DNA from 3 places in the Labrenzia sp. PHM005 genome. Region 2 is predicted to be linked to each of the others. Evidence: riboswitches for the same ligand, from Rfam matches in the RefSeq annotation. Region 2 holds a riboswitch; each other region holds the start of a gene.
What was found. Region 2 has a riboswitch for S-adenosylmethionine ahead of FJ695_RS24840 (O-succinylhomoserine sulfhydrylase). Riboswitches for the same ligand answer to the same signal wherever they lie in the genome.
Positions count from the first base shown of each region.

Region 1 (3,859 bases), 430 kb from region 2:
GCCAATGAGGGCCTGATGGAGGCGTTCTTCATCCGCAACATCATCATGTACACCGCGGTCGGCGGCATTCTGCTGGTAGCCGGATTCGGGATTTACAACATCATCTCCACCATCGTTCATGAGAAGGCCAAAGACATTGCCATCTTGAAATCCCTCGGATTTCCGGAAACTGACATTCAGCAGATTTTCGTGCTTGAAGGGCTGGTGATCGGCATACTTGGCGCGCTTGCAGGTTCGGCGCTCGGCTTTGGTCTGTCGAGTTACCTGGCAACGGTGAAATTCGAAGTCACCACCGACATTGAGATGACCCGTCTGCCGATCCATTTTTCTTATCTGCATTATCTGATCGCCAGCGCCTTGGCGCTGGTGTCTGCCGGGGTAGCTGGATTTGTGCCTGCGCGGAAAGCAGCGGCGCTCAATCCGGTCGACATCATCAGGGGTGCGACCTGAGATGAGCGGCGGCAAGATACTGGAAACTGCGCCTCCCCCGCTTCTGGAAACGAGGAACCTGACGCGCATCCTGCCGGCAGTTGTTCCCGTGACGCTGGTCGAAGATATTTCGATGTCTGTTGGCGCTGCCGAGTTTGTCGCGATCACCGGGCCGTCGGGTTCCGGAAAATCGTCGCTGCTCTATCTGCTTGGCCTTCTGGACCGGCCGACATCCGGCGAAGTGCTGATTGGCGGCCGCAAAACTCACGATCTTTCAAAATCCGACCACGCCCAATTGCGGCTGGAGAAGATCGGTTTTGTCTTCCAGTTTCATTTTCTCCTGCCGGAATTCACGGCCCTGGAAAATGTCCTGATCCCGATGCAGAAGCTTGGCGCCCTCTCCGCATCCAACCAGAAGGATCGGGCTGCTGGACTTTTGGAAGCGCTGGGACTGGCGGATTTCCTGCACAGGCGGCCCGCGCAGTTATCGGGCGGGCAGCGCCAGAGGGTGGCTGTTGCCAGGGCGCTCGCCAATGCTCCGGATCTGATCCTTGCGGATGAGCCAACTGGCAGTCTGGATTCCGCTGCCACCGAACAGGTGTTTGCCTCTCTGCAATCAATTGTCGAAGAACAGCAAACCACCGTCGTTGCCGTCACCCACGACATGGATATCGCAGGACGGATGCAACGCCGGATCCATCTCGTCGACGGCAAGATCGATTATGACCGCGACCAATAGACCCGCTCGCATAGGATTACATGCCTAAAGGGAAGGCGGACGTCTCCCGCCCGGTTGCCAAAGGACAAAACTCATGGCATAAGCGCGCCATCATCAAGAGAAGGGCTGGCGCCCTCGCCAACCTGCCAGACCGGGCAAGGTGGTTTCCGCAACAGGGATGCGGCTGGAGAGACACTCAAAAAGGGGCTCCTCAGCAACGAAGCGGTTGTTTTCTTGCGCCAGTCCTCCTCGGGCAACCGATGGAGGATTAATTGTTTCAAGATGCTTTGGCCGGACAAGTGGCTGAATTGATCGAATCTGACACTGTTGGCGACGCCGAATGTTCAGCGTCGCGTATCTGGCAACAAACGGCAGAAGACTGTGTTCTAGCACGCTTAAAAACCATTCGGATTTATGGCGGCCTGCCGTGTCACAAACAACCGCTCTCCCAGCCCGAACGCGTCAACCGCTTGCAAGCGCTGCTGCGGCTCTGGGCGAACGGCTGCATATGTGCGGTTGACGAGGAGCTGTTTGCGGACCTCTTATACCGCCGGGATGATCAAGCGGTCTAATCAACCCTCTTTGGGAACGGGACGTGGTTTGCCGTTTTCGTCGACGGCAACCATGGTGAAGATGGCTTCCGTTACCTTCTCGCGTCCGCCGAAGCGATGCCGGAGCGCCCAAGCCTCCAGCTTGATTTCCATGGAGCTGGTGCCGACCCGGCCAACGCTGGTGTAGATGCACAAGACATCTCCGACATGCACGGGCCGGATGAATTTCATCTTATCGACCGCGATGGTCACCACACGACTTGACGCCCGTTGTCCGGCCGCAATCCCGCCCGCCAAGTCCATTTGCGACAGAACCCAGCCGCCAAAAATATCGCCATTGGCGTTGGTATCTGCTGGCATAGCCATGGTGCGCAGGGTTAGTTCGCCGTACGGCTGTTCTTCACTCAATGCGGTCACTCCTCGTCATTTCCGTCCGAAAGACTAGACCAACCACTTCGAAAGACAATGTTTCCGTTTAGATAATCAGCATCAGGATCGCCATAATCCAGAGCGGCATAGGCGCGGCAACCCAGATCAGCAACACTGGCAGTCCCCGATGGATCCAATTCGAACGGTTCATCGTTTTACTCCTTTCGCTCAGGAAACCGGCAATTCGAAAATCGTAAGACCGGCAAGTGCGAGCATACCCACCGCAAACGCCAGTTTGGCGCTGCCCAGTAGCGTGCGCCCGGCAATGTCCAGTCTCGGCAAGGGCAAAGATCTGGAATCGAGATACATGGACACCATCATCGTGATGAAGACAGTGAACCAGACAACAACCATGGCTTCAGCAGCCAAAACGATTGCCGGTAACATGAGCCCCTCCTATCAGGCTTTGTTGGAAAAAAGGTCCGCAGGCGGTTCGCTGCCGGCCATGCCGAAAGTGGCAAGCCAAAGGCTCTGCGCGATCCGCTCCGCGATGATGATGATCTCGTCTGCAAGCTCCGGAATGAAGACTGACCGGGTCACCGGCCTGAAAACACTCAACCATTGCGCATAGTCTGAGCTAACAACTTCTTTCAGCTTCAAATGCGCCGGTACCGGTTTGCCCTTGTAAGTCCCGTTCTTCAAAAGCACCGACTGCCAAAAGGTCTCCATCTTGGCCAGATGTTCCGGCCAACGTCCGTCGAGCCGAGTTTCGAAAATCTTGCCGAGCCGGGCGTGAGACCGGATTGTTCCATAAAATGAATGCACGAGGATGTGGATCGTCTCGGGATCCACTTCAGTGTATTGACGGCTTGGCGCATCGTCTGCGCGAAAGACATCGCCATCCCAATCACCGCTCATATTGTCCATCTGCATCGCGCCCTAATAACATTCATTTCAAATGCATCTTTTAAATGACAGATCTTCACGCTAAAATCAACATCTAAAATGAATGTTTTAAAGAGACCCATATGCGCTTGAGCCAAGCCAGCGATTTTGCCTTGAGAATTCTGATGGCAATCTGCCAATCCGACGCCCCGCAAACCGTCGATAAATTGACCCTTCAACTCGGCCTGGCCAAATCACATGTCATGAAGATCGTCGCCCAGCTCGCGAAAGCCGGTTACCTGGAAACGACTCGCGGCCGTGGCGGCGGGATCCGAATTGCCAAAAGCCCCGAAGAAATCCGGATCGGAGAGGTCGTCCGGTTGATCGAACCAGATTTGGGGGTGGTCGCCTGTTTGAAAGACGAGCCAACCTCTTGCCCGTTTTTACCGCGCTGCGCCCTCAAAGGCGCTATGGCGAACGCTGCCGAAGCTTTTCTCGACAGCTTGAACGCACAGACCCTTGATACAATTCTGGCCGGAACCAAAAGAATTTAGAGCGTGGATGCCTGTTCCAGGAATTCGACCTGTTCCAGACAGTAGTAGCCGGAAATCCGGCTGATCGTGCCCGCTCTTTTCCAGTCGTTCAACACACGGCTGACATTCTCCCGCGCGGCACCCGCCATATTGGCAATGTCGGCCTGGCTGAGTTTGTAGTGAATCAGAACGCGGCCATTGTCGAGCGGTTTGCCAAAGGTTTCAGATAGCTGCAGCAGGGTCTGCGCCACCCGGCCCGGCAAAGGAAGGAACGACCTTGCCGCAAGTACATCATTAGCCTGGCGGAGCCGCTTGCCGACGATGGACAGCATGTGGCGGTAAACAGCGGGATTTTCGTCGGCGAACCGCTCAAA
Region 1 covers NZ_CP041191.1:5,924,085-5,927,943, forward strand. The annotation lists gene FJ695_RS26815 (ABC transporter permease) at 1-450, shown strand, start outside; gene FJ695_RS26820 (ABC transporter ATP-binding protein) at 452-1,168, shown strand; SAM-I-IV-variant riboswitch at 1,254-1,379, shown strand; gene FJ695_RS26825 (hypothetical protein) at 1,420-1,719, shown strand; gene FJ695_RS26830 (acyl-CoA thioesterase) at 1,720-2,064, opposite strand; gene FJ695_RS26835 (hypothetical protein) at 2,296-2,514, opposite strand; gene FJ695_RS26840 (group III truncated hemoglobin) at 2,527-2,994, opposite strand; gene FJ695_RS26845 (Rrf2 family transcriptional regulator) at 3,096-3,506, shown strand; gene FJ695_RS26850 (Crp/Fnr family transcriptional regulator) at 3,503-3,859, opposite strand, start outside.
Region 1: another riboswitch for S-adenosylmethionine. It lies ahead of FJ695_RS26825 (hypothetical protein); the one in region 2 lies ahead of FJ695_RS24840 (O-succinylhomoserine sulfhydrylase).

Region 2 (3,859 bases):
GTGTGTTCGATGCCGATGGTTCGACCGGGACCTCCCTGGCCAAATCCAGCCAAAGAAGTTCAGCGATTTCCCATCGACTTCTTATAGGATGAAAGTACCAATACTCATCCACCTCATCAGACGTCCCTTCAGATTTTCGCGCATATGTCTTCTTGCGAAAATCTGGAAAGACGGTCTTTAGCCACTTGAACTTCGAATAGACTTCTCCGTCTGTCCCATAGCCGACAACAAGAGCGTACAGATTGTCGGGTTTGTCGAACACCGTTTCAGCTATCTTCACCGATCTTCGATGCGCCTGCAAAAAACGCCTTATCGGCTGATCCATACTCAATGGATCACCTAGTTCGAACCTGAGGCTGTGCTCAAACTGATAGAACAGACCGCCTGGTAGGCACTCTATTCCGAAAACCTCGAGGAAGCGTTCGTACACTTCTTGCTGCGCAGTTTTCTTCGACAACAGGTCACTCTCCCGGTTACGACTTAAATCGCCGCCAGGGCCTTCTCAACGTCTTCCAAAAGATCCTGCGGATCTTCCAATCCGACGGAGAGGCGCAGGATGCCGTCGGTGATGCCGAGCTCAGCGCGAGCCTCTTCCCCGATCGACTGGTGGGTTGTCGTGGCCGGATGAGTAATCAGGCTTTTGGCGTCCCCCAGATTGTTGGAAATCTTGATGAGGTCCAGTGCGTTGACAAACCTGAAGGCCGCCTCCTTGCCGCCTTCGATTTCCAGCGCCAGCATGGTCGAACCGCCGCGCATTTGGCGCTTGGCTACATCCGCCTGCGGGTGGTCGTCCCGGCCCGGATAAATAAGCTGCTTGACCTTCGCTTTTCCGGCTAAGAAATCAGCAATCTGACCGGCGCTGCTTGTCTGCTGAGCCACGCGGAGCGGCAGGGTCTCGAGACCTTTCAAGAGCACCCAGGCGCTGAACGGGCTCATATGCGGGCCAGTGTGTTTGACAAAGGGCATCACCTCCTCGGTGATCCACTCTTCATCGGACAAAACAACACCGCCGAGGCAACGCCCCTGCCCGTCAATGTGTTTGGTCGCGGAATAGACGACAACATCCGCGCCCAGCTCAAGTGGCGACTGGAACATCGGCGTCGCAAACACATTGTCGACAATCAAACGCGCGCCGACCGACTTGGCAATTTCCGCAACGGCTGCAATATCAATAACTTCCAGCGTCGGATTGGTCGGGCTCTCCAAAAATAGCGCCCGGGTGTTCGGCTTGACTGCTGCTTTCCACTGCTCAATGTCGGTGCCGTCAACAAGCGTGCTTTCAACACCAAAGCGCGGCAACAAAGTCTCACAGATGTAGCGGCAAGACCCGAAGAGCGCCTTGGCGGCGACCACATGATCGCCTGCCTTGACCGATGCCATCAGCGCCAGATTGACAGCCGCCATGCCGCTCGCGGTCGCTCTTGCGGCTTCTGCACCTTCCAGCATCTTGATGCGGTCTTCGAACATGGCCACAGTCGGATTGGCGTAGCGCGAATAGACAAATCCTGGGTCTTCACCGTTGAATCGGGCTTCGGCGGCTTCCGCATCGGTATAGACAAACCCTTGGGTCAGATACATGGCCTCGGACGTTTCGCCGAACGGTGAACGGGTGGTGCCGCCATGAACGAGTGCGGTTGCAGGGCGCCAGTTGGTTCCGGCGGTGTTCTTGGTGTCAGTCATGTCGATATTCGCTCCAAACGAAAAAACCCCAGCCTCAAGACCGGGGTTCGCACCTCCGGCCTATTTAGCGACTTATTTAACGTGGCTGCAAGCCGGCCGGCCCAAATCACCACGAGTTGGCTTTCACTTAAGCGAAAACGGCGGATTGGTCAATCTTGAGCCAAGGATTTCCTCGATCTAAGCAGAAAGTCTGTTGGCCTGACCCGCTGCATCCGCTAAGGACGGTAGACGACGAGTGCAGGATGAATTGATGAACGTTACAGCGGACCCAGCCACCACCGGAAGCGCGCTGCTTGAGGCCAGCGGGATTTTGCCCGAGCGCGTCATTCACGCCATGTTCGCGGCACAGGAGATTTCCTCTGAAATGCCACCGGTCACCGGCCAGGTTCAACCGGCCAGCCTGGATCTGCGGCTCGGGTCTGTTGCTTACCGGGTGCGCGCAAGTTTTCTGCCAGGTCCGGACATTAAAGTGGCCGACCGGCTGGAGCAGCTGAAGTTGCACACAATAGACCTGCAAGAGGGTGCGGTTCTTGAGACGGGGTGCGTCTACATCGTTCCCTTGCAGGAAAGCCTGGCGCTGCGAACCGACATTTCGGCAACCGCAAATCCGAAAAGCTCGACCGGCCGTCTGGACGTCTTTACACGGGTCATCACCGACAACGGTCAGGCCTTCGACACCATACCAGCTGGCTATACCGGCCCGCTATATGCCGAAATCTCGCCGCTCACGTTTCCGATCCTGGTGCGCTCCGGTTCGCGGCTCAGCCAGATCCGCTTCCGGCGTGGACAATCCCTGATCCCGGATGCCGATTTGGAGAACATCCATCAGGCAGAAACCCTGATGAGCGGTGGCAATGAGCGGATTGGCGGCGGGGTGCAGCTGTCTATTGATTTGGAAGGCACCGGCCCTGGCAGCCTGGTCGGTTATCGCGCCAAACATCACTCCGGCTTGATTGATGTTGATAAAGTCGGTGCACAGGACCCGCTCGATTTCTGGGAACCGATCTACCGGCGCCAGAACGCCGAACTGATCCTCGACCCGGATGCGTTCTATATTCTTGTCAGCCAGGAAGCGGTCCACGTACCGCCGGACTATGCGGCTGAAATGGTGCCATTCGATCCGCTGGTGGGCGAGTTCCGCGTTCACTACGCCGGTTTCTTCGACCCGGGCTTCGGCCATGCAGGCGCAGGCGGCATCGGTTCCCGGGCCGTTCTGGAAGTTCGCTCCCACGATGTGCCCTTTATCGTTGAACACGGCCAAACCATTGGGCGTCTGGTTTACGAACATATGGCCGAACGTCCGGCAACACTCTACGGCGAAGGCATCGGCTCTAACTACCAGGGCCAGGCACTGAAGCTGTCGAAGCATTTTCGGGCAGTTGAGTGATCAGCCTTCCATTATGCGTAACCGTCCTAATGTCATCCTGGGCAAGCGAAGCGCGACCCGGGATCGGCAGGCCGCAAATTATCGGCCGAATGGGCGCGGATTATAGACGATCCATTCAGCTCTCCGATCCCGCATCTTCGCTTTCGCTGCGTGCGGGATGACGCGCCAATATGCCCTTCAAAACCATCACCCGCGAATTCGAAGGTTTTCTGGAGGACCGGAAATCCCGATTTCTGGCGTTTCTTGTGCCAGTTGGCCAGTTCGAAGCCCGGCTGGAGGAGTTGCGCAAGGAGCATAAGAAGGCCAACCACATCGTCACCGCCCACCGACGCCTCCTGGACGATGGCCGAATTGAAGAAAGCGGCAAAGATGATGGCGAACCGGCCGGGACTTCCGGCATGCCGACTTTGCGTGTTCTTCAAGGGGCTGAGCTGATCAACTGCGCGGTCTTGATTGTCCGCTATTTCGGTGGCACCAAACTTGGCGGCGGCGGACTGGCCCGCGCGTATTCGGGCGCTGCCCAAGACGCTATCAGCAATGCAGAGCTGATCCCGTTCCAAAAATTTGTGACAAAGACAGTTAGCGCCAATTTTGCGTCCAGCTCTGAGTTAGAGCGGCAAATCGTTATTCTAGGACTGAGTGTCGTTGCCCGCGAATATACAGAAACAGGTGTAAATCTGACGGTGGAGGGGCCCGAAGATGATCTGGCACGCATTTAGACACACCCTGGCCAACTAATCATCACCTTCGCCTGCGATAAACACCTGACCCTACAACCAGTGTGATATACTC
Region 2 covers NZ_CP041191.1:5,489,273-5,493,131, forward strand. The annotation lists gene FJ695_RS24835 (DUF3885 domain-containing protein) at 1-457, opposite strand, end outside; gene FJ695_RS24840 (O-succinylhomoserine sulfhydrylase) at 481-1,680, opposite strand; SAM riboswitch at 1,724-1,803, opposite strand; gene FJ695_RS24845 (2'-deoxycytidine 5'-triphosphate deaminase) at 1,931-3,067, shown strand; gene FJ695_RS24850 (YigZ family protein) at 3,238-3,786, shown strand.

Region 3 (3,859 bases), 1.0 Mb from region 2:
GATCGCGGACAGCCTGACGGGCCCGTCCGTCGTTCAGATGGAAGAAACAGCGATTTCCTGGATCGTTGAGTTGTTGGGGCTGCCGGAAGGAACCAATGGCGCCTTCACCAGCGGCGCGACCATGGCCAATATGGCTTTGATTGTCACCGCGCGCGATGTGCTGCTGTCGCGGCAAGGACATGAACGCGGCGCTGGCCTCATCGGCGCTCCGCGTTTGCGCATTGTGGCGGGCCGCGAAATCCATGCGACCGTCCTGAAATCCCTTCGCATGGCAGGTCTAGGCACACAGGACATAGAGTGGGTCGACGTAGACGATCAGGGCCAGATGAAACTGGATGAAGTACCCGAACTCGACGAACGCACGTTGGTACTGGCGCAAGCAGGCAACGTCTGTACCGGCGCGTTTGATCCATTCGAGGGCCTTGCGGAGAAATGCCGGGCTGCCAATGCGTGGCTCCATGTGGATGGGGCTTTCGGTCTTTGGGCAAAGGTGTCCGAAGAGGCCGGTTTCAAACTGAAGAAATTGGACGGCGCGGACAGCTGGGTGGTCGATTCCCACAAGACATTGAACACACCCTACGACTCCGGTCTTGCGCTGTGCAGGCACCCGGAAGATATGCAGGCGTCGATGGCTATCGGCGCGTCTTACCTTCCGGCCGCAGATCCGAACCCGGCCGACCGTGCTCCGGAATTCAGCCGCTCGGCACGCGGAGCGGAAACCTGGGCAGCCCTGCTGTCGCTTGGCCGGGCAGGGGTTGTCGAGATGGTCGACCGGTTTCATGGTCATGCAAAACGCATTGCCGGCGATCTATCGGCCCTCGGGTTTACCGTACCGCACGATGTGCATTTCAATCAGGTGTTTGTCACGTTGCCCAAAAACGAAGACGCCTGTGCCCGGATCACCGAGCATGTTCAAAACAGCGGCGAAGCCTGGTTCGGGCCAGCCACCTGGCAAGGAAAAACGGGTTTCCGGATCAGCGTCTCCAACTGGGCGACCAATGACGAGGACATCGACCGGCTGATCGCGGCCATTGCCAAGGCCAAGGCAGAGATCGTCGGATGAACGAAAGATGGAGCGCCCTTAAAGGCGCTCCAAGAAATCTACTCGCCGATCTTTTCCAGATCGAACGGAGTCGTCTGATACATCTCGTTGATCCAGTTGCCAAACAGAAGGTGGGCATGAGCCCGCCAGCGGTTCACCGGATCGAGCGTTGCGTCGTCACCCGGGAAATAGTTCTGCGGCCGGATCGGGGTCTCCGACACCTGGCTGTCCCGTTCAAACTCGTCCGCTAGCGACGTGGTGTCATATTCAATGTGGTTGAACATGTGCAGGCTGCGGTGGTCCGGGTCATCCAGCAGACACATGCCGGTCTCATCATCCTCGGCCAGCACTGCAAGATTGCTTTCCGCCGGAATGTCGGCTTTCCGGGTTTCGGTCCAGCGGGAGACCGGCAGGCAGAAGTCGTCCGAAAACCCGCGCAAATAAGGCGAGGCGGGCACCAGGGTCCGCTGGCGGTAAACCCCGGTCGCCTTGGTATCGCGGGCGTACTTCGGCATCTTATAAAAGTGATAGGCGGCTGCTTGAGCTGCCCAGCAAATCGTCATGGTCCGATGCACATGGGTCTGGGTCCAATCCAGAACGTCACACATTTCCTGCCAATAGCCGACTTCCTCAAAGGGCAGTTTTTCAACCGGGGCGCCGGTGATGATGAAGCCGTCAAATTTTTGGGTCTTCACCTCTTCCCAGGGCTGATAAAAGGCAGACAAATGCTCTTGCGACGTGTTGCGCGCCACGTGGTTGGTCATGCGCACCAAAGTAAGATCGATCTGCAGGGGCGTGGAGCCGAGAAGACGGGCAAACTGAGTCTCGGTTTTGATCTTGTTCGGCATCAGGTTGAGCAGACCGATGTTAATCGGCCGGATATCCTGCCGGATCGCATCCGCTTCGCGGATGATCATCACGCCTTCAGATTCCAGAATTGGGCGGCCAGGAAGATTGTTTGGTATTTTTATCGGCATTTGCACGTCCCGTAACCAGAGACAGATGCCTTCTTGAGATCCGATTTGTTGCCGCTAAGATCGCTCTCGGGCCGCATCTTCTCTTCGAAGAACCACCTTGCCCGGATCGGCAGGTTGGCGTGGGGCATCTGTCCCAACTCTTGATGATGGCAATCTAGGTAATCGAAGAAAACCGATCCGGCAAGCCCTGATCGGGCAAATGTCATTGTTGTGACTGGAGTAAAATTTGGGGGCCCCCAAGGAAAACCCCGACAACACAGTTACGGTTCCTTCCTGAACGGCGCCTGTTCCGCCAATGCCTGGTTTTCCCGTTCCACCGCCAGCCGCTCATGTTCCAGATAATCTGCAACGGCCTGATGGAGCCCCTCATGAGCTATCCAGTGGGCGGAATAGGTGGTCTGCGGCAAATATCCGCGAGCCAGCTTGTGCGCGCCTTGTGCGCCTGCTTCAACGCGTTTGAGGCCCTTCGCGATGGCAAAATCGATGGCCTGGTAATAACAAAGCTCAAAGTGCAGAAAGGGGTGGTGTTCATTGCAGCCCCAGTGGCGGCCGAAAAGTGTTTCAGAGCCAATGAAGTTCAAGGCGCCAGCAATGTAACGGCCGTGCCGTTTGGCCAGCACCAGCAAGATGCGTTCAGCCAGCCGCTCGTTGATCAGTGAAAAGAACTCCCGGTTGAGATAGGGACTGCCCCACTTTCGCGACCCGGTGTCCATGTAAAAGCGGTAAAACGCGTCCCAGTGCGCTTCTGTAAGGCCGCTGCCGGTTACCCACTCAATTTCAAGGCCGTCGACGCTTTGCGCTTCGCGGCGTTCCTTCTTGATCGCCTTGCGTTTGCGCGAAGCCAGATCACTCAAAAACTGATCAAAGTCCTCGTAACCATGGTTATCCCAATGAAATTGCTGGTCGGTGCGTTGCAAATAACCGAGTTCTCCGAGTGTGCCCCATTCCGGTTTTGTCAGGAACGTTGCGTGGACCGACGAGGCGCCGGTGCGCTGGCACACTTGAACCAGGCCCGCCGCGAGCGCCTGGATACCGGCCTCTCGGTTGATGTCCGGACTGGTCAGGAACCGCCGGCCAGTCGCTGGAGTAAACGGCACAGAGATCTGCAGCTTGGGATAATAGTCGCCACCCGCCCGGTAAAACGCATCCGCCCAGCCGTGGTCAAAGACATATTCCCCCTGCGAATGACTTTTAAGATAGGCCGGAACCGCGCCAAAAACGGCCCCAGACGCATCTTCCAGGATTATGTGCCGGGGCACCCAGCCGGTCTGGCGGGTGGCGCAACCAGCGGCTTCCAACGCCTGCAAAAAAGCGTGGGATAGAAACGGATTGAAGGCGGTGTTGCTGGATTGATTATCCGTTTCTGGAGAGAGCGCTGCAGTCAGATCAATGGAATTCGTGCAGTTTGGCGTGGGCGTTAATCCGCCCGTGCTCGTAAGCTGCCATCCAGGGTTGGCGACCTGGTCCCATTTGTCTGCCGGAACATCAGCCAGCGACGATAGGATGCGCAGTGACAAAGTCTGTCCATCATCACCGGAACCTGAGCTATGAGGTTTTTCCTTATCCGGTGAAGGTGATGACGTCATGTTTCAGTGCCGGCTCGCCGCAATTACAATCCCTTCTTTCCATTTAGAGCATCTGTGGTGCACCGCAAGAGCCGCGTGTTGGCGTTGCCCTATAGGTTTAGGTCTTTTCCGGATCAAACCCTTCAAAAACAATCTGATCCGCGAACCGTTCGGCGACTTCCCATTGTCCGGGCGTGCGGACCGTCCAGGTCATGATCGGTGTTTTGAGCAGGGTCTTCATCACACTCGGGCCAAGGCTCGGCAAATCATTGACA
Region 3 covers NZ_CP041191.1:4,481,615-4,485,473, reverse strand. The annotation lists gene FJ695_RS20265 (aminotransferase class V-fold PLP-dependent enzyme) at 1-1,063, shown strand, start outside; gene metA (homoserine O-succinyltransferase) at 1,102-2,019, opposite strand; SAM-I-IV-variant riboswitch at 2,054-2,171, opposite strand; gene FJ695_RS20255 (GNAT family N-acetyltransferase) at 2,280-3,605, opposite strand; gene FJ695_RS20250 (glycerophosphodiester phosphodiesterase family protein) at 3,703-3,859, opposite strand, start outside.
Region 3: another riboswitch for S-adenosylmethionine. It lies ahead of metA (homoserine O-succinyltransferase); the one in region 2 lies ahead of FJ695_RS24840 (O-succinylhomoserine sulfhydrylase).